3 regions of the Bifidobacterium fermentum genome follow, and region 3 is predicted to be linked to each of the others. Evidence: riboswitches for the same ligand, from Rfam matches in the RefSeq annotation. Region 3 holds a riboswitch; each other region holds the start of a gene.
The links. A riboswitch is a leader RNA that binds a small molecule or an ion and turns the genes downstream of it on or off. The one in region 3 is predicted to bind thiamine pyrophosphate.

Region 1 (3,098 bases), 550 kb from region 3:
CCATGACCGGCAGCGTGCAGGCGTTCACCGCGCCCGTCGACGGCGTCTACCAACTCGAAGCATGGGGAGCGAAGGGATATTCCAGCGGAGCAAGAATTTCCGTCGGTGCCTACACGGTTGGGAACGTGTTCCTTCGCAAGGGCATGGAAGTTTTCGTATACGTCGGCGGCCCTGCTAATGGGTTCAATGGAGGCAACAGTGGTGGTGGCGGTGCCACGGATTTCAGAATGCTAGGAGGCAACTGGGACGATGCTTTGGGATTGAATTCGAGAATCATGGTTGCTGGGAGTGGCGGTGGCATTTCGACATACGGGAGTTCTCACATCAATGCTGGCGATGGCGGTGGACTCACTGGCTTGATGGGATCGACGACCACCAACATACCGAGCCAGCAGAACATCTCTGCTGCGAATCGAAGCCAGGGTGGAAGCCAGACATCGGGCGGGGTGGGATCAAATGCCACAGTCGCATGGACTGGGGGTTTTGGTGTCGGCGGGACGGGCGGATATTATGGTGGCGGTGCAGGATGGTACGGAGGTGGCTGCGGTGGACAGGTAGGTGATTCACGTCTTGTGGGGGGTGCCGGTGGTTCCTCGTTCATCTCGGGCTATCCGGGTGCGGTCGCGCTGTCGGACACTTCGGCCGCGAACGCCGGCAATCCCAGGACGCACCGCCCTGCGACCGACTCTCCCGCCGACCGTGCCACGCAGGTCATCGATGGACGGGAATACCGGTTCACCAGCTATGCGATGAAGGCCGGAAACGAGTCCATGCCCGACTGGAGCAAGAGCGACGGCTCCCAGATGACCGGCAACGCGGGCGACGGCCACGCCCGAATCACCCTGCTCTAGACCGTTCCAGACCGCTCTAAACCGTTTCAAGTCTGCTCCAGACCGCTCTGGACGAGTTCTCACGCGGCGCTTGCAAGTTTTTGGCACTTGCCAAAGTACAAACCCCGATTTTCGGCCTGATCCGGTCGCAGGTATGCGGCTTCTGGGGCTTTGATACTTCGGCAAGTGCCAAAAACTCGCAAACCCGACTGCGAAGGGACGGCATGTGCCCACAACTGGTCATGTGCTGAGAAATGATGAGATGGTAATCGGTCATTGAGATGATAATGGGTTATGCATCCATGCAGCCGCACTGCCGCGCTACCGTCCAGACATGCGCTCATGCATTCATGAGTTCATGTGGCCTTTCGGCCGTTCAGCCTTGCGGCCATGAAGGGATACGAGCTTGGTCAGGGGATAGGTTATTATCGTTTTCAGACACGGGGGCTGTCCAGAACAGTGGATGGCTGAGATGAGGCGAAGCCTCGACCGAACGAACGTATACCGGGTAATGCCGGCGCACGGAAGTCCATCTTTCCCGTGCCTTTCGGGATATGCACATCAGAGATGCATACGAGAGAGATTAAGGCACATATCATGACATCGGCAATACAGAAGACCTCACACCCATCCCTGCGCTGGCGCGTGGTTGACATAGCGGTCGCATCCGTCATCGGCGTGGTCAGTTCACTGATTTTCTGGGCTGCTGCACTGCTGTGGAACGTCATTGGCACACCAATGGAGAGCGTCATCCCAGGGCTTTCAGGTCTTCTGAATGGTCTGTGGCTCTTTGCAGGTCCTTTGGCCGCAATCATCGTTCGCAAGCCTGGCGCCGCGGTCTATGCCGAAGTGGTCGCCGCCGTCCTCGAGGCGATCCTCGGCAACGCTTGGGGCATATCGACCCTCTACATCGGTCTGGTGCAGGGTGCCATGGCTGAAATCGCATTCCTCATCTTCATGTATCGCAGTTGGAACCTCGCAGTGAGCGCACTGTCTGGGCTTCTTGCAGGCATCGGATGCTGGGGATACACCTTCTTCACGAATCTCCAGGCCATCGACTGGGGTGGATCCTACGGCTTCATCAACCTGCTCACCACCATCATCTCAGGGGTCGTCGTAGCAGGAGTTCTGATGTGGAATCTCTACATCGCCATCGCACGGACCGGTGCGCTGGACCGCTTTGCATCGGGCCGTGACGTTCGTGGCATGACTGCCTGAACGGCTGCACCGACACATTCCATAACATTCACGACGAGAGAAGCAGTGGCGATTCACATGCAAGCAAGGTCTCATCAAACGGACGGCGGCACTGACCGGAATCAGACGGCAGACCGCGCCGCTTCACCGCGTTCCGACGCGGGACAGCCAGCCAGCGGGCACTCGTATGCCGCGGCAGGCGATGTCCGGGCAGGAGTCGCAGCCCCTCTGAGCTTTCGCAACTGGGGATATCGTCATGCCTCGCGCAGGAACTTTTCCGTGCGCAACTTGAACCTTGAGATTCACGCAGGGGAACGTGTGCTGCTGCTGGGTGCTTCTGGAATTGGTAAGTCAACGATTCTCGAAGGCGCTGCGGGACTCCTCGGGGTCGATGCCGTCGAGACCTCTCCGGTGAAGCCCATGAATTCGGATGTCGATTCGAATTCGGAAGGGGATGCCGTTCGTGACTCTGCGGCACCCATGTCTGAGTCAGGCGATCGTGCGACAGAGCTGCGCCAAGGCAGCAGCAGGCTCAAGGGGCAGGCCGGGCACCGGCAGGCCGGACAGGACGCGACTCAGCTCGTCGACAGTGACGGGGGCACGACCGAAGGGGCGATCCTTGTCGGAGGTCAGCCAGTCTCGGATGCACTGGGCCGGGTGGGGCTTGTGCTGCAGGACCCTGATGCTCAGGCGATATTCCAGAGACTCGGTGACAATGTTGCGTTCGGTCCAGAGAACATGAACGTTCCCAGGGCGCAGATATGGCAGCGCGTCAGGCAGTGCCTCCATGAAGTCGGCCTCGATGACGTGCAGCTGCACCGCTCGACGATGCATCTGAGCGGCGGGCAGATGCAGCGACTTGCCTTGGCCGGTGCGATCGCGATGCGGCCGGAGGTTCTGCTGCTCGACGAGCCGACTGCGAATCTCGACCCTGACGGGGTCGAGCAGATAGTCGCCGCGGTTCGCAAGGTCGTCCATGCGCAGCATTCGACGATGGTGCTTGTCGAGCATCGTGCCGAACCTTGGATAGACATGATCGACAGAGTCATCGTGCTGGGATTGGAACGAGAG
Region 2 (3,098 bases), 510 kb from region 3:
GACGGCGTGGATGCCGCCGAAGGATTGCGTCATCCACGTTGCGCCGATCCAGAGGAACAGCAGATTCCACAGTGCCCAGACAATGATCCACAGAAGTCCGGGAATGCCCGTCGTGCGTGATATCTGGTCGGCATCGGATCCCTGCCCCTGACCTCTGAAACGCATGGATTGCAGTTCGATCAGAGGGCGGATGCCGCCTAGCAGCATGAACCATGAGAGAAGGTATGCGGCGCTTGAGCGGATCTCGGCTTCCGCTCCCCAGGAGATTCCGGCGACGATGGCAATCGATGCCACGACCGCCACAATCCCGTATCCATTTCGGATGCGGGTGAGCATCAGCAGCAGAAGCAGCACCAGAATCCATAGTGCTCCGGTCACATACCCAGCGGTGGTGAGCCAGGCGCAGAGGATGCCGATCAGAGAGGGGGACGCATATCCTGCGAAGCAGGTGAGCGCGTACCCGAATCCCGAGGACTTTCCCGAACTGACCGTAACGCCGGAAGTGTCGGAATGCAGCTGAATGTAGTTCAGTCTCCTTCCCGAGATGAGCGCGGCGACGGCATGGCCGCCTTCGTGCGCGATGGTTATCGCGTTGCGGGTGATGCTCCACACCGGAGAGATGACGATAGCCAGAATCGAGAAGAGCAGCAGCAGCGTGAACAGACGCTGGTCCGGCGCGGGTACTGGGGTAAGCGATGCAGTCCAGATCGTGTGGAATATCTGTCGGACAGCATCGGCGATCGAACTGATGTCGGTGCCTGAGGCGAATTCATGAACCATGCTTCGAGATGATAGCGCCCAATTCTGCGATGCAGCTAAGTTTTTGGCACTGTTGAAGATATGAGTCCTCGATCTGGCTTGGCAGAACACCAAAAAGTGGCGTATTCACCATGGAATCCCGTCGCGTTTCGTCCTGGATACCTGAGGAAGTGCCAAAAACATTGATGCTCACCCTCTGAGCCGCGCGATTGCCTTCGATCAGCGGTACGCGTCGTTGAGAAATTCCAGTTCCCAGTGGGTGGCCTTCGCGAAGCGGGCAGACAGCGCGTGGTCGTCCGGGTCGCCGACGCGGTTCAGCTCATCGATCAGGAAGTCAACCCATTCGATGAACCCAGCCTCCCGATGGACCCTGACCCAACCGAGGTTCTGCTCCTTGCGTGGCAGAACCCTGCCCTGGTCCGTCAAACGCTGCGCCCATTCGAGATACAGCGATTCTGCGACGCAGAGCACCGCAAGTATGTTCGCATACCTTCGGGTATCCACAGTGTCGGCGTAGAGTCGGGCCATTCCCACCGATGATGGCGTGAGCGTGGGCCTGTCAAGCTCGGCTGGGGTCACCTTGAACTGACGGAAGCGGTCGCGAAAATAACTGTCCTCATCATTGGCGATGAATCCAAGCTGCCTGCCCAGACGTATCTTCGATTCAAGCCGGTCGGCCGATGCGACCGCCTGCCCAAGCAGCGAATAGAATCCGTCGGTATACTGCCAGTCCTGAATCAGATACTTCCTCAGAACCTTGTCGTCGAGCGTGTCTGAGACAAGCTCACGGTTGAATCGATGATTCACCGCAGCATCCCATTCCTCGCTGCATGCTGACTTGCATGTCTCGTAAGCAGTCGTCATATTCCCTGTTCCTTCCTCGGATCAGCCAGGCATGACTGACAACATGGCTGATTTCAATGGTTTCGGCCTGAGCGGCATTGCCGGGTTGAGGAAGGGCAATCCGATGGCGTGCGGCACGAACGGCCATATGCATGAAGACATCCCTTCGTCAGCATTATCTGCATCAGGTTCAACGGGTCTTTCTCAGCCGGACATCCGGCACCCCGTGTCAGGGCATAAAAATATCACCAGCTCACAACCTTCCGTCTGCCGTGACAGGGCGGGGTGGCGAGCTGGCGATGGCAGCATGCAGCGTCAGTCGAAGGTGACGACGACCTTCTCGGCGGTACCGGGCGTCTTCGCGGTCTCAAGGGCATCCAAGGCCTTCTCGAAGGGGAAGGTATGGCTGATGATCTTGGCGTATTGATCCCAGTTGTCGATGATGTCGTCGGTCACTTCAAAGATTTCGTTCGGGTATCCCATGGACCAGGCAATCGTGAGCTCAGAGGCGAGCACGGTGCTGAAGTCGAGTTCGACAGGCTTTTTGTGAACCGCGACGATGCCGAAGGTCGATCCATGCTTTGCCAGCTTCACCACGGACTGGGGCACGGAAGGAACCCCTGCTGCATCAAGATAGATGTCGGTTCCAGGGTGAACGCCACGCACATGCGCGGTCGAGCCGTCACCTTGAAGCTCAACCAGACGCTCTGCGAGATCTTCCTCCATCGAGTTGACGACCGCATCGGCGCCCATGGCAAGAGCCTTGTCCAGGCGATTCCGCTGCACGTCCACGACGACGATGTGGGACGCTCCCTCGCGGCGATATCCCATCAAGGCACCCAGGCCGATGGGCCCGGCACCGAATATCACCACCTTGTTGCCTGGCTTGGGATGCGTGCGATTCACCGCATGCAGCGCCACTGCCATCGGCTCGTTCAGAGCCGCGACCTTCCAGGGAACGGCTCTGTCGATGACACGCAGCTGCTTTCCAGGTTCGAAGTCCTTCACTAGCACGTATTCGCTCAAGGCACCTTGGGCGCCGCCGGAGCCGAGGAGCCCATCGGTGAAGGCCATCGTGTCTATGACGACATGGTCTCCCACCTCGATGCCCTTCACGCCTGAGCCAATTTCAGCGACCTCCGCTGCCGGTTCATGGCCAAGGGGAGTGGCGCCCTGACGTGGAGGTATGCCTCCGATATGCGTATAAAATGCATCCGAACCGCATATCCCGCACGCCTTCATCTTCAGAAGAACCTCATGCCTCGAAGGGGATGGTTGTGGAATTTCCTTCCAGGAGTTGATGTCTGGACCAGTAACATAAACGGATTTCATGGAGCCCTCCTCAAATACTGCCGTGTCGTCGATGACACCCTGAAGATGCCAGCTGATTGGCGTCTTCGATCCCCGCAATTCTAGCATGGACTGGCTTTGCGATACAGATGGAAAGATGAACCTGTTCGATGCCCAGCGGCGGTCTGTACCTTGTCGCCGTCACA
Region 3 (3,098 bases):
TCGCCGCCTTCCCCTCGTTGGGCAAGGTCGGTCCAGAAACGGACTTCGACGCGTCTGACCGCTCCGGGGTGGAATCGGCCGTGAAAGAACTCGCTGCGATGCTCGAGGATGTCTCCTCGGTCATTCTGGATCTGCCCTGCATGGTCTCTCCTTGACATAGCCTGCTGCATTACTGCCATCTTCGCGGGCAGTAATTGAGAAGTGATTGAAATTGGACGAGGCGCTCACTGATGACTGGTTCGTCTACTCGCCGTCCACGTCCCGGCTGGGACTGCCGCCGACCACGGAATCCTTAAGACCATGCTCGTATACATCCCAGAAATGGTTGGTGGGCCCGTTTCCCCTGCCCAGCATGAGCGCGTGCTCTATCGCTACGGTCACATAGCGCTTCGCCCGGGCAATCGCCTGGTTCCGCCCATATCCGAGCGCGAGTTGCGCAGCGATCGCCGAGGAATAGGTGCATCCGGTCCCATGGGTGTTCTTGGTGGGTATGCGCGCAGTCGTGAATTCGTGGAATCCTTCGCCGTCGAACAGAATGTCCTTGGCGTCGCCTTGGGCGTGGCCGCCCTTGACCAGCACGCTTCTGCACCCCATCTTCTGTATGAGCCGAGCGGCCTCTCGCTGGGAATCCAGGTCATCGATGCCGATGCCGCAGATTCTTTCGGCCTCAGGTATGTTGGGCGTCAGCACATCGGCATGGGGAATGACCGTATCGATCAGCGTATCGATGCAGTCCGGATCCATGAGGGCGGCGCCGTTCTTGGCATACATGACCGGATCGATCACCACATGCTCCGGCCTGTATTGGTCGAGCTTGTCAGCGACCGCATGCATGATTTGCGGGCTGTCGAGCATGCCGATCTTGACGGCCCTTGGCACGATGTCCTCGAACACGGCATCGATCTGATCCCTGATGATCTTCACATCGATGTTCTGGACGCTGATGACCCTCGCCGTATTCTCCGCGACGACCGATGTGATTACGGATTCCGCATAGACGCCATTGGCACTCATGGCCTTCACATCTGCCTGCACTCCGGCACCGCCAGAGCAGTCAGATCCTGCGATCGTCAGCACGGGAACCAAATGCGTTCCCTCATACGAGGCCATCACCGGGCCTTGCCCGGCTGCCTCTGGATTATTGATTCGTTCCGTGGCGTTCTCCACCATCGTTCCTCCCTACGCTGGTATTAACCAACAGGTTCTAAGGGTCAGGCACATGCCTATCTCAACTCGAAATGAGTTCCCCTGCAACTTGCGACGCTTCGAAGCTAACCCGCGACACAGACAAGACTGCGAGGCCTAGGAATCGTCGCTTCACCGACGCAAGGTGGAATCAAGCCTTCCGCTGGTCAGCTCTGCGGCCCTGCCATGGGAAGAATCACGCCGGAAACCATCAGGATCGCAACCAGTACGGCGACGACGATTCGATAGATGGCGAAGCCCTTGTACGAGAATGTCGAAATGATCTTGAGGAATGCGATGATGACCATGTACCCGACGATGAAACTCACGAGAGTCGCGCAAATCGTGGCACCCCAGCCAGGGAATCCAGGTTCGGAGGATGCGTCGCCCAAGGCCTTGACGGTTTCCAGGACCGCGGCGCCGAACACGGCAGGAATAGCCATGAGGAAGCTGACTCTGGCAGCCGCCTCGCGCGTATACCCCATGGCGCGGCCGAAGGTGATCGTACCGCCTGACCGCGAAACGCCTGGGATAAGGGCAAGCATCTGTCCAAGTCCGAAGATCGCGGCTTCCTTCATGTTCATGTCATCAAGAGTCTTGATCTGCCTGCTTTTCGCATCGAAGTACCACAGCAGCAGGCCGAATATGATGAGCACGGAAACCGTGATCCACAGATTGCGAAGACTCGTCTCGATGCGCTTTTGGAACAGCACCCCTGCGATCACTATCGGCAGGGTGCCCACGATGATGTACCAGCCCATGGAGGCATCCTTGTCGCCAGACCCAAGACGGCTGTGCATGTCCTTGCCATTGGTGCCGATAAGGCAGCGGTACCAATGGGAGAGAATCCTTGCAATGTCATGACGGAAATACAGCAGAACCGCGGATTCCGTGCCTATCTGAATGATTGCGGTGAAGGCGGCTCCTGGATCGTCTCCGAGAAGAGCTCCAATGATGCGGATGTGCGCACTTGAAGAAACAGGCAGGAATTCAGTCAATCCCTGAATGATGCCGAAAAAAATCGCTTCGAAGAAATTCATAAAGCCTCGTATTGCTGATTGACGAATATGGACATTCCAAATCAAAAGGATACATATACCGCAGGCAATGCGTCCTCATGGGCTCATTGTCGCGCAGAATGCCCACAATGAACGTAAGAATACTACCAAGGAGGTTCCAATATGGCGACATATCGCAAAAGCCGCGCGCATGCTCCGGCCGGCTTCTTTGAATGCGAGGGAAAGGGCCTGAAATGGCTGGGAGAGGCACAATCCCAAGGCGGGCCCCGTGTGGTCGACGTGTATGACTGGGGCAGGGACTATCTCGACATCGAGCGTGTCGACTCAACCTCGCCGACTCCCAAGGCCGCGTACGACTTTGGCGCTGCGCTGGCACACATGCACGACGCAGGTGCCGACCATTTCGGCTCGGCTCCCCGCGACTACTCAGGAACCTGCTACTTCGGACCATTGCAGGATCCGGTTCCGATGGACACTGGCTCCTGGGACACTCCTGCAGAGTACTATGCCGAAGGCCGTCTGCTCCCGATGGTTCGCATGGGCATCGACCGCAGGGCTCTCAACGAGAGCGACCTGCGCCTGACCGAAGAGATCGTCGAGGCTCTTCCCGATCTTCTGGGAGCGGCCAAGGATGACGGTCCATCCCGCGTGCACGGTGACCTATGGAGTGGGAATCTGATGTGGACGGCAGATGGCGGAGAAACGCAAGCGGTTCTGATCGATCCTGCGGCTCACGGAGGTCATCGCGAAGAGGACCTCGCGATGCTGCATCTTTTCGGCGCCTCGTACCTCGAACAGATCGTCGACGGATATCAGTCAGTGCATCGGCTGGCATCCGGTTTCCAGCAGAGATACACCTTGTGGCAGCTCTATCCCATAGCCGGCCACTGCGTG

Region 1: another riboswitch for thiamine pyrophosphate. It lies ahead of QN062_RS02780 (ECF transporter S component); the one in region 3 lies ahead of thiD (bifunctional hydroxymethylpyrimidine kinase/phosphomethylpyrimidine kinase).
Region 2: another riboswitch for thiamine pyrophosphate. It lies ahead of QN062_RS02625 (TenA family protein); the one in region 3 lies ahead of thiD (bifunctional hydroxymethylpyrimidine kinase/phosphomethylpyrimidine kinase).

Annotation. Positions count from the first base shown of each region.
Region 1 covers NZ_CP129683.1:687,651-690,748, reverse strand. The annotation lists gene QN062_RS02785 (glycine rich domain-containing protein) at 1-851, shown strand, start outside; TPP riboswitch at 1,261-1,374, shown strand; gene QN062_RS02780 (ECF transporter S component) at 1,428-2,048, shown strand; gene QN062_RS02775 (ATP-binding cassette domain-containing protein) at 2,106-3,098, shown strand, end outside.
Region 2 covers NZ_CP129683.1:650,769-653,866, reverse strand. The annotation lists gene QN062_RS02630 (M50 family metallopeptidase) at 1-780, opposite strand, end outside; gene QN062_RS02625 (TenA family protein) at 979-1,623, opposite strand; TPP riboswitch at 1,747-1,839, opposite strand; gene QN062_RS02620 (zinc-binding dehydrogenase) at 1,918-2,934, opposite strand.
Region 3 covers NZ_CP129683.1:141,550-144,647, reverse strand. The annotation lists gene thiD (bifunctional hydroxymethylpyrimidine kinase/phosphomethylpyrimidine kinase) at 244-1,170, opposite strand; TPP riboswitch at 1,160-1,260, opposite strand; gene uppP (undecaprenyl-diphosphatase UppP) at 1,353-2,225, opposite strand; gene QN062_RS00535 (fructosamine kinase family protein) at 2,367-3,098, shown strand, end outside.